2 regions of the Aurantivibrio plasticivorans genome follow, and region 1 is predicted to be linked to the other one. Evidence: predicted binding sites of a transcription regulator. Region 1 holds the regulator's gene; the other holds the start of a gene.
The links. Region 1 encodes sigma-54, which starts transcription at its own class of promoters, with help from an activator protein. Its sites were predicted from a motif close to TGGCACANNNNTTGCNNT; they were not measured.
Positions count from the first base shown of each region.

Region 2: ACZ5NB_RS16155 (HesB/IscA family protein) is a predicted target of sigma-54. The motif match lies at 3,455-3,472, and genes of this name have one in related genera.

Region 1 covers NZ_AP036020.1:2,764,604-2,769,950, forward strand. The annotation lists gene lptA (lipopolysaccharide transport periplasmic protein LptA) at 1-407, shown strand, start outside; gene lptB (LPS export ABC transporter ATP-binding protein) at 411-1,136, shown strand; gene ACZ5NB_RS12430 (RNA polymerase factor sigma-54) at 1,446-3,002, shown strand; gene hpf (ribosome hibernation-promoting factor, HPF/YfiA family) at 3,191-3,481, shown strand; gene ACZ5NB_RS12440 (PTS sugar transporter subunit IIA) at 3,508-3,969, shown strand; gene rapZ (RNase adapter RapZ) at 4,058-4,936, shown strand; gene ACZ5NB_RS12450 (HPr family phosphocarrier protein) at 4,969-5,238, shown strand; gene mgtE (magnesium transporter) at 5,335-5,347, shown strand, end outside.
Region 2 covers NZ_AP036020.1:3,636,402-3,641,748, reverse strand. The annotation lists gene nifN (nitrogenase iron-molybdenum cofactor biosynthesis protein NifN) at 1-114, shown strand, start outside; gene ACZ5NB_RS16190 (NifB/NifX family molybdenum-iron cluster-binding protein) at 114-593, shown strand; gene ACZ5NB_RS16185 (NifX-associated nitrogen fixation protein) at 648-1,115, shown strand; gene ACZ5NB_RS16180 (CCE_0567 family metalloprotein) at 1,129-1,335, shown strand; gene fdxB (ferredoxin III, nif-specific) at 1,406-1,702, shown strand; gene ACZ5NB_RS16170 ((2Fe-2S) ferredoxin domain-containing protein) at 1,756-2,079, shown strand; gene ACZ5NB_RS16165 (hypothetical protein) at 2,093-2,500, shown strand; gene ACZ5NB_RS16160 (Rossmann-like domain-containing protein) at 2,518-3,348, shown strand; gene ACZ5NB_RS16155 (HesB/IscA family protein) at 3,600-3,923, shown strand; gene nifU (Fe-S cluster assembly protein NifU) at 3,996-4,955, shown strand; gene nifS (cysteine desulfurase NifS) at 4,952-5,347, shown strand, end outside.

The sequences.
Region 1 (5,347 bases):
CTGCGAATGAGGTCGCCACTTATTCTAAGAACGTCGTCGTCACTCAGGGCTCACTGAAAATCATGTCAGACGAATTGACCGCGCACGGCAACATCAATAACCCCAACAAAATTATTGCCATTGGCGAACCTGCCACACTGCAACAGCAGCCATCAAGCGATCAAGGCGTAATAACGGTTAAGGGTAACCACATTGAGTACCGAGTGGGCAGCGAGCAAGTTTTAATTTCAGGTAACGCTGTATTTGAGCAAAGCGGTACAACCATCACCGCAGCCAAGCTGTTCTACGATGTCAGTAGCTCCCTGGTAGAAGCAGAAGCCGGCGACGACACTATCAAACTGGTTAGCCCTCCGCGCAACCGTGGCGCGAGTGACGAACAACCGCCATCTAACAATAAAGCGGAGTAGCCAATGTCCACTCTTCGTGCCGAAAACCTTGCTAAGCGCTATAAAGGGAGAGATGTGGTTTCAGATGTTTCGGTGTCTGTATCTGCTCGAGAGGTAGTCGGCTTACTCGGCCCAAACGGTGCAGGGAAAACAACCTGTTTTTATATGATCGCAGGCCTGATTAAACCTTTGCGTGGCGAGATCTTCATCGACGACCTCAATATTACTCAATTTGCTATGCATGATCGCGCTAAAGCGGGCATAGGCTATTTACCTCAAGAGGCTTCGGTTTTTCGCAAGTTATCGGTCGCTGACAATATTCTCAGTATTCTCGAGACGCGCCCCCAACTCAATCGTAAACAGCGCCTCCACAAAATGGAGGAATTGTTAGTCGAGTTCAATATCACCCACTTACGCGACAGCCTAGGCATGGCGTTATCAGGCGGCGAACGCCGTCGAGTGGAAATTGCGCGAGCGTTAGCCACTGATCCTGCCTTTATTTTGTTGGACGAACCCTTCGCGGGCGTTGACCCAATATCCGTTAACGACATCAAAGGCATCATCACTCACCTAAAAGAACGCGGTATCGGCGTGCTCATTACCGATCACAATGTAAGAGAAACGCTCGATATTTGCGAGCGCGCTTTCATTGTTAGTGAAGGTCATATCATCGAGTCGGGTAGCCCCGAACAAGTTCTGAACAACCAGAAAGTTCGCAAAGTTTATCTGGGCGAACATTTTCGTCTATAGGCCTATCGACACGCCTCAAGTCAACGTCTAATTCGCTATTAACCGCGTTTTTTACAAACCAATTTTCATTAAATAAGCGATTTTTTGACCACAGGCATAAACATTGCTTGTCAAGATTGCCGCGTCGCGGTAGCCTGTCTACACTTAGTCAGGGGTTCCAAATTGGCACATCCTTTCTAGACAATTTAGCTGATGTAAATTAAGGGAAAGCCAAGTCTCACGGTTGAGCAACAAGATCTTGTCAACGCTCGCACTATCAAACCGAAGTTGTGCTTGGCAAGTTAAAGTGCAACGCAGTCGCCGTCATCTATGAAACAATCGCTTCAACTTAAGCTGGGCCAACAGCTCACAATGACACCGCAATTGCAGCAAGCAATTAAGCTTCTGCAACTGTCCACCTTGGATTTACAGCAAGAGATCCAAGATGCGCTAGATTCCAATCCAATGTTGGAGATATCTGAAGATGATTCAGGTTCGGATGGAGGCAGCGGTGATACTGATTCAAATTCGGAGAATACCAGCGAAGCAACCAGTACATCCGATGGCGACTCCGCCAATGACCCTCAAGACCTTTATAACAACGATAATTTCGAGAATAGCGCACCCAATTCAAGTGATGACTCGCAAGATTACCCTGAGTCAGACTGGAATAATGAAATCCCCAATGAACTTCCAGTCGATACCAGTTGGGACGATATCTACCAACCGTCAACAGGCCCTGTCGCTAGTGGCCCTGAAGACGAAGACTACGATTACGACTCCCGGCGTACTGTCACAGAGTCTCTATACGATCACCTAATGTGGCAGCTTAATTTGACGCCAATGTCTGATCGAGACCGCGTCATCGCCATGTCAATTCTTGATGCTGTTGAGCCGTCTGGTTTCCTTTCTCAAACCACCAATGAGATATTTCACGGTATCGAAGATAGCCTGGAAGAACTCGAAGAAGATGAAGTCAATGCCGTTTTACATCGACTGCAACAATTTGACCCACCCGGTGTTTGTGCTCACGACCTCCAAGAGTCCCTACTCATCCAGCTGAAACAGTTCGCTGAAGATACACCTTATTTAAAAGACGCCTTCGTCGTCGTCAAAGACCACCTAGCATTGCTCGGTAGTCGAGATTACAAACAATTAATGCGTAAAACAAAGCTCAAAGAAGCGGAACTACGCGATACGATTTTATTAATTCAAAGCTTAAACCCTCGCCCAGGTGAACAAATTAACGCTGGGGAAACCGAATATGTCGTACCGGATGTATTCGTCAGTAAAGAGGACGACCGGTGGGCAGTGAAGCTAAATCCTGATATCGCACCTAAGCTGCGTATCAACCCAGCCTATTCTGCATTGATTAAGCGAGCCGACAATAGTAGTGACAACACCTTCTTGAGAGATAATTTGCAGGAAGCGCGATGGTTTCTAAAAAGTTTGCATAGCCGTAACGAAACCTTGTTAAAAGTTGCCACCTGTATCGTAGAAAAGCAACGCGGTTTCTTAGACTATGGTCCAGAGGCGATGAAGCCACTAGTTCTTCACGACGTTGCTGAGGCGGTGGGGATGCATGAATCCACTATTTCCCGTGTGACAACGCAAAAGTATATGCACACGCCACAGGGGATATTTGAGCTAAAATATTTTTTCTCTAGTCATGTCAGTACCGACAGCGGCGGAGAATGCTCATCTACCGCTATCCGCGCTATAATTAAGAAACTGGTTGTTGCGGAAAATCCGAAAAAACCACTCAGTGATAGTAAAATTGCCGAACTATTGGCCGAGCAAGGTATTCAAGTAGCAAGACGCACTATAGCCAAGTATCGGGAGTCTCTAAACATTCCCGCTTCTAACGAACGCAAACGGCTTGTGTGAAAAGTATCCAGCGATTAACTCGACACATTTGTCGCGACCTTACTTCCGCTACAGTCATAGCGCCTACTTAGGCAAAGAGGCTTATATCCAACAGGAGTCAACGCCCCAAGTATGTAATGTGACCCGCAAAACAATCAATTATTGTCATATAACGGACAGAGTTCCCCTACACAATTAGGAGCTGCACTATGCAATTAAACATCAGTGGCCATCACCTCGATCTCACCGACTCCATTAAAGATTATGTCGCCAACAAACTCGACAAACTCAACCGACACAGCGACCAGATTACGTCGGTTAACGTTATCTTGTCAGTCGACAAGCTGGAGCAAAAAGCAGAAGCCACTGTACACGTTAGCGGTAAAGATTTTTTTGCGGATTCTAGCAATGAAGATTTATACGCTGCGATCGATCTTCTGTCAGACAAGCTTGACCGACAGCTCATTAAGCACAAAGAAAAGCAACGTAGCCATCGCTAGTCGTCTCGCGAGCAGTTAACCAACCTATGGACATTAGCAAGATACTCTCCCCCTCTCGCACTTGTTGCCACATTGCTGGTGGCAGCAAGAAGCGGGTTTTGGAAGAAACAGCAAAAAAAATCGCAGAAGACTACCCGGCACTCTCGTCGGATGAATTATTCAGAGAACTAGTGAATCGAGAGAGACTAGGCTCTACTGGTATTGGGCAAGGTATTGCAATACCGCATTGTCGGGTCAAAAACTTAGCCAATGCCGTGGGCGTCTTATTCACTCTCGATACGGCGATTGAATTTGAAGCAATTGATGATTCCCCAGTAGATATCGTGTTTGCGTTGCTGGTGCCCGACGAAGCGGAGAATCAGCACCTGCAAACCCTGTCTCTACTAGCGCAAGCGTTTAGTAATCCGTCTAATCTTAATATCATCAGGCGGGCCAATAGCGATGAATCTTTATTCAAATGTGCCACCGAAGTATTTAACGATATCTAACGAAATAAATAATCGGTATCGATAACCGGGCCAGCGCCTTTTGAGCAAACTCTAAGGCTCAACCTAATGGAGCTAAAAGGTTTCAATTATGCGTTTGATTGTCATTAGCGGCCATTCCGGCTCAGGCAAGAGTACCGCGCTACACCTTCTCGAAGATGCTGGTTTCACGTGCGTGGACAACCTACCAGCTTCCTTGCTACCGCAATTAGTTGACCATATAAAGACGCTTAACCCCGATGGTGATGGTCACCAAAAATTTGCTATCAGCATTGATGCCAGAAACACCTGGCAAGACTTAAAACAGTTTCCACAAACTCTCACAGCGATCGAAGCACTAGGGGTTAAATGTGAGATAGTTTTTCTCGATGCAAAAAACAACATTCTCATTCAACGTTACAGTGAAACACGTAGAAAACACCCCCTGAGTGATGAAAATACAGACCTCAAACAAGCCATTCACGCCGAGCGCTCCTTACTCGAACCCATCGCAGATCTGTCAGATCTAGTTATCGACACAACTAGCCTAAATTTGCATGAGCTCCGTGATCTCATTAAAACCCGTGTACTTGGCGCAGATGCTTCAGAAATGTCTATTTTGTTTGAGTCTTTCGGCTTCAAACACGGAATACCGGCTGACGCTGAAATTGTCTACGACGTGCGCTGCCTACCAAACCCGTATTGGAAGCCGCACTTGCGGAACTTTAATGGCCTTGAAGAACCTATCGAAACATTTTTGTCGGGACATGACGACGTGCAAGATATGCTTGCTGATATCACCGCTTATTTAGAGCGGTGGTTACCCAAACACCAAGCAAATAATCGTAGCTACATTACGATTGCCATTGGCTGTACTGGCGGCCAACATCGCTCTGTCTACCTGTCGAACCAATTGTTTACACACTTCAGTAAAGCATACAAAAATGTATTGGTGAGACACCGTGAATTAAATATGACCGATCACAATTAAGCGATCTAAGCGACCTTGGAATTAACACTTTTATGGTTGAACAACAAATTACAATAATAAATAAACTCGGCCTACATGCTCGGGCAGCAGCAAAGCTGGCTAAAACCTGCGGTCGGTTTGGCAGTAAGATTACCATCGGCAGTCAACAAACTCGTGTAGACGGCAAAAGTGTCATGTCTCTTATGCTTCTCGCCGCAAGTAAAGGTACTGAGCTTGTGATTACCAGCGAAGGCAAAGACGAGCAGCAGGCCATGGAAGCAATTGTAGCGCTGATTAATAACCGATTTGATGAAGAAGAATAAGGCTTACATGTTTACGCGAAGCCCTGAGCGAAAAGCAAATTAACGCACTATCAGTTACACTTACCGGGACAAAGCCCTCTAGCGATTTTCACTTATATGCAGCCATCTA
Region 2 (5,347 bases), 870 kb from region 1:
GATTTGGCGAATTTATCCATGTCTCATCATGTTGAAACTCAGCCGTACTATTCAAAATATGCGCAAAAACGCGAAGACAAGTACCTCGAGGTGGTGGCGGATGGGTGGTCGTAATGAGTAGTGATGTCACCCGACAACTTCGAGTGTTAGATGACGATACAGATTCACACTTAGTGAAAGTCGCATTTGCCACTTCCGACAGGCAATCGGTTAATCAGCATTTTGGTTCGGCTAGTTGCTTCGCTATTTACGGCGTTGGGCCAGACGACTCGAAATTATTGAATGTCACCGAGTTTGGCGATCTAAATCAAGACGGCAACGAAGATAAGTTGGTAATCAAGTTAGAAGTGTTATCGGGGTGTATTGCCGTCTATTGCCGAGCGTGTGGTGCATCGGCGGTGCGCCAATTAATGAGCTTAGGTATTCAGCCGGTGAAGGTGACCGAAGGCGCGCAAATTAACGAGTTAATTAAAGCTTTGCAACAAGAGTTAAAAGAAGGCCCATCGAGTTGGTTAGCCAAAGCGTTGAAACGCATTCAATCTCCCGATGTGGGCCGATTTGATGCGATGGAATCCGAAGGATGGGTTGAGTAATTACATTCACTTTATAGACAACCAGCAAGCGAAAGCAGCGAAGACGAGGACATTATGAGCGAGACAATTATTCAAGCCAGCGATCCATTAATGGAAAACTTGATGGTACGGCAAATTGTTACCCAGCTTCGTGCGCTGGATAGTTATGGCACTTATGACACGTGGGAAGATTATCGTGTACTTGACCCTATCGTGCTCACTAAAGAGCGTCGACGTGAAATCCCGGTCGTTGGCGACCCTGACGAAGTAACGATTAGCCGTTTGAAAGCTTACTACAATGCGGTCGCTGCTGGTATTGAGCGTGAAGTGGAATTGATGGCCGTGCCGTTGATTAACTTAACCCACGAAGGATTTGGTAAGGCATTAATCACTGTGGGTCGATTAGTTGTTTTGAACAAAACCTTACGCGATGTGCATCGTTTTGGTTTTGATTCATTAGAGGCGCTAGTCAAAGATTTGGAAAAAAATATTGGCTCCGCTGTGGAAATTGTTACCAAGTACCGAGAAGTTGCTGAATTGTAAGAGAGAGGTCGTTATGACAGATGAAGAATTAAAAGCGCTAAAAAAGGAAGTAAGCAGCAAAAAGCGTGTTGCGATGGAATTTGCATCACAGGTTCATGACCTGGTTGAAGATCGTTTGTTAAGTGATTTCAATCAATTAACGCCATTGGCTGAACAAACCGTGGCGGCCTGTGAAGAGTGGGTCAAAAAGAAAGCCGAATTTGATGCGGTGAGTGCGTAACATTAGTTGGTAACACACGTTCGTAACTTAAGTTCGTAACGAAAGCCGCGTGTTGACAGAGGAGTACAACATGTCAGATGTGATAGTAGGTCGCACCCGTGGTGGTGAGGATTGGGTTCCTGAATTCGTCACAGCGCTCAACGCAGAAACCTGTATTGGCTGCGGGCGTTGCTACAAAGTCTGCCCGCGCGATGTGTTTGAGTTAACAGAGCGAACCGACGTCGTCGATGATGACGATGACTTTTATGATGACGACGATGAAATGATGGTGATGACTATTAAGAATGCCATGGATTGCATCGGATGTGTTTCTTGCGCACGGGTGTGCCCGAAGAAATGCCACACCCACGAAGCCTTGGCTGGGTAACTACAGCCGGGTAATTTTGGCTAGGTAATTAGCAACCATCGGGAGAATTCACTATGCCTAAACCTGAATATCACGTGTTTGTCTGTGCGCAGCAGCGGCCTGCCGGTCACCCACGCAGTAGTTGTACCGAAAAAGGTGCGCAAGCGATTATGCCGCAATTGTCGCAAAGCATTATGTCACGCAATTTAATGCAGAAAGTATCACTAGTACCGACGGCTTGTTTGGGGCCCTGCGGTGTGGGTGCCAACTTGCTGGTGTTCCCCGGCGCTGTGTTATATGCAGGAGTGAAACCGGAGGATGTCGATAACATTGTTGAGCAGCATTTTGTTGCCGGTACTCCGGTTGCCGAAAAAATTGCCCCTGCCGAAGTCTGGTAACGAGTGATCGTCCATGACTAGTCCAGCCGTTGATGTCGGATCTCAAGAAACTGATTCAAAGTTAAATGCGAGGTTGGCGTCGGATCAACCTACCATTGAAAAAATCTGTGCAGCGCTGGTTGCTCAGTTGAAAAAATATGGGTTCGACAATAAAGCCGATGCCTTAGCTCAACCGATGGTGAATGGCGAGTTGCGCAAAGACCCTTATGACGGTGCCGAGTCACTATACGCCGAATGGCGCTCTGCAAATGGTGATTTATTAGGTCATGTCATGATTCATGACAGCGGACAATTGTATGCAGAGTTCGATATTGTTGCTCCTCATCCAACCGATAAGCGCTGGTTTATTGAGTCCATTACGGCGTGGGGCAGTGCCGAGGCCATCAAAACCGAACTGCAAAACTTAGCGGCTTTAACTTAATTTCGTGATCTTAGTGCATGATGAACAGTGCGCAGTTTTATCAACGCTTATGTGACAGCGCTCGAGAAGCTCTGGATCACTTTCCTGGTCGTGAACCTTCAGCGCCGTTGTTGATCCAGCAAGTTATGTTGGGGTTGAGCTGGAGTTATGCGCGCATTGCTAGTAGCGATTCAAATATTAGCCACGATAATCAACTCAATGCTAGTACCGGTATCTGCTTTAGCCCGTTGGACCCACCGAGAACCTTGCCCTGGGCAGGTAGTTTAGTCGGTCGATCTGTAGAAGAGATCATACCCTGGGTAACTCAATGGGACAGGTGCGCTGCAACCGTCGGGGTTGCTGTCTGTAATGCCATCATTAATCACAGTGAAAATGAATTATTGTCTCGTGCACAATCAATTCATTGTGGTAGCGATCCCCATTTGTCGGTTTTCCAACATTTTTCCGATCAGCTTACGCATGCCAAGGTGGCAATCATCGGCAGGTACCCTGGATTAGATCAATTCGCTTCATCATTTGACTTTACCTGTATCGAAAAGCGACCTGGGCCGGATGATTTACCCGAGTCGGCGGCGGAATTTGTGCTGCCCACCTGTGATTGGGTGTTTATTACCGCGAGTAGTATTGCCAACAAAACGCTCCCGAGGTTATTGGCGTTAAGTCAGCACGCAACGGTTGTGTTGTTGGGCCCCAGTTTGCCGTGGCTAGCCGATTGGTCTAGCTTGGGTGTCAACTACCTTGCGGGTGTGCGCGTGAATGATCCACAAGCCTTGTCTGCTGTGGTCTCTGAAGGGGGTGGAACGCGCCTCTTTGACGAGGCTGTTCGCTACCACTTACTTGCCTTGTAGCAAGTACTACAAAGAACGTGTCGAGTGTCATTTCCGACACGCTGTTTTGCAACTTTACCGCTCCTTAACTTGTTGTTTTATAACAATAAATAAATCCCACAACCTGTGGCATATCGATTGCAATCTCTCTGTTGTAGATAAAATTTCTGTGCTCAATTAAAGCTTCGCTTGAACACAGACATTAAAACACAGACATGTAAACACAGACATGTAAACGCAGACATGTAAACGCAGACATTGGAGTGACAAAGATGCTCACATTAACTGACAGTGCAGTGAATGCCGTAAAACGATTCATTGATTCCTCTGAAAAATCGATTGCAGGTTTACGCATTCAAGTCGAAGGCGGCGGTTGTTCAGGATTTCAATACGGTATGAAGTTGGAAGAAAGTGTCGCGCAAGATGATTCGGTCTTGGACTTCACAGGCGTGAAAGTCTTGGTGGATGCCAACAGTGCAACCTTGTTGGACGGAGTCACTGTCGATTTTCTCGACGGGCTCGAAGGCACTGGTTTCAAATTCGAAAACCCCAACGCCAGCAACAGTTGTGGCTGTGGAAAATCTTTTAGTGCGTAAGCGTTGAATTATCTTTCATTACCGGTGGGCCGACCCGGTTAATTCTCAAACATTTGCAGGAGATCCGAAATCATGTGGGATTACTCAGAAAAAGTTAAAGAACATTTTTATAACCCCAAAAATGCCGGAGCGCTTGCGGATTCAAACGCCGTCGGCGACGTAGGCTCAATTAGCTGTGGTGATGCACTTCGCCTTTCACTCAAAGTGGAACCTGAGACAGAAATTATTCTCGATGCAGGCTTCCAGACATTTGGTTGCGGTTCTGCCATTGCGTCGTCATCGGCGCTTACCGAAATGGTAAAAGGTAAAACGCTCGATGAAGCACTCGAAATCAGCAACCAAGACATTGCTGATTTTCTCGATGGCCTACCACCCGAAAAAATGCATTGCTCGGTCATGGGCCGGGAAGCACTACAAGCCGCAGTGGCGGACTACCGAGGTGAAGAGTGGGTGGATGATCACGAAGAAGGTGCTTTGGTGTGTAAATGTTTTGCCATCGATGAGGTGATGATTCGCGATACGATCAAAGCCAATAATCTCAGCACTGTAGCGGATGTGACTAACTTTACTAAAGCTGGTGGCGGTTGTTCTTCCTGTCACGAAAGTATTGAGTACATTCTTGAAGATGAATTGAAGGCGCGCGGTGAAACCTTCGCGCCAGCGGGAGTGAGTATTGCCGCTGCCGCGCCTACCTCTACACCACAACAACCGCTAGTCAGTATTGATACGAGATCATCGGCGCCAGCCGAGGCTGCACCGGGTGCGGGTTTATACGCGCGTATCAAAAAAATCGAGCAAGTGCTTGACGATATCCGACCTGCATTACGCGCCGACGGTGGTGATGTCGAGTTGATGGATGTTGAAGGTAAAAATATTTATGTGAATTTGGTTGGTGCGTGTAGCGGTTGCCAAATGGCCGCGATGACAGTCGGTGGTATACAACAGAAATTAATCGAAGCCTTGGGTGAGTTTGTCAAAGTCATCCCTGTTGAGAAAAAACCCGCTGCGGTACAAATGGGAGGTGCGCAATGAGCAATCCAGGACTTGCTGACGTCTACCTCGACAACAATGCTACAACGCAATGTGATCCCAAAGTCGTTGAAGTGATGATGCCCTATTTTACCGAGCAGTTCGGCAATCCTTCATCACTTCATAGTTTTGGCAACAAAGTGGGCTTTGCATTAAAAAAAGCCCGCAAAAGTGTTCAAGACTTATTAGGGGCAGAGCACGACTCTGAAGTGGTTTTTACTTCATGCGGTACCGAGTCGGATTCGACGGCCATCATGTCGGCACTTAAAGCGCAGCCCGAGCGCCGTGAAATTATTACCACCACCGTTGAACATCCCGCTGTATTAAACCTTTGCGACTACTTGGCTACTGAAGGCTACACCATCCACAAATTAGAAGTGGATGGACAGGGTCGT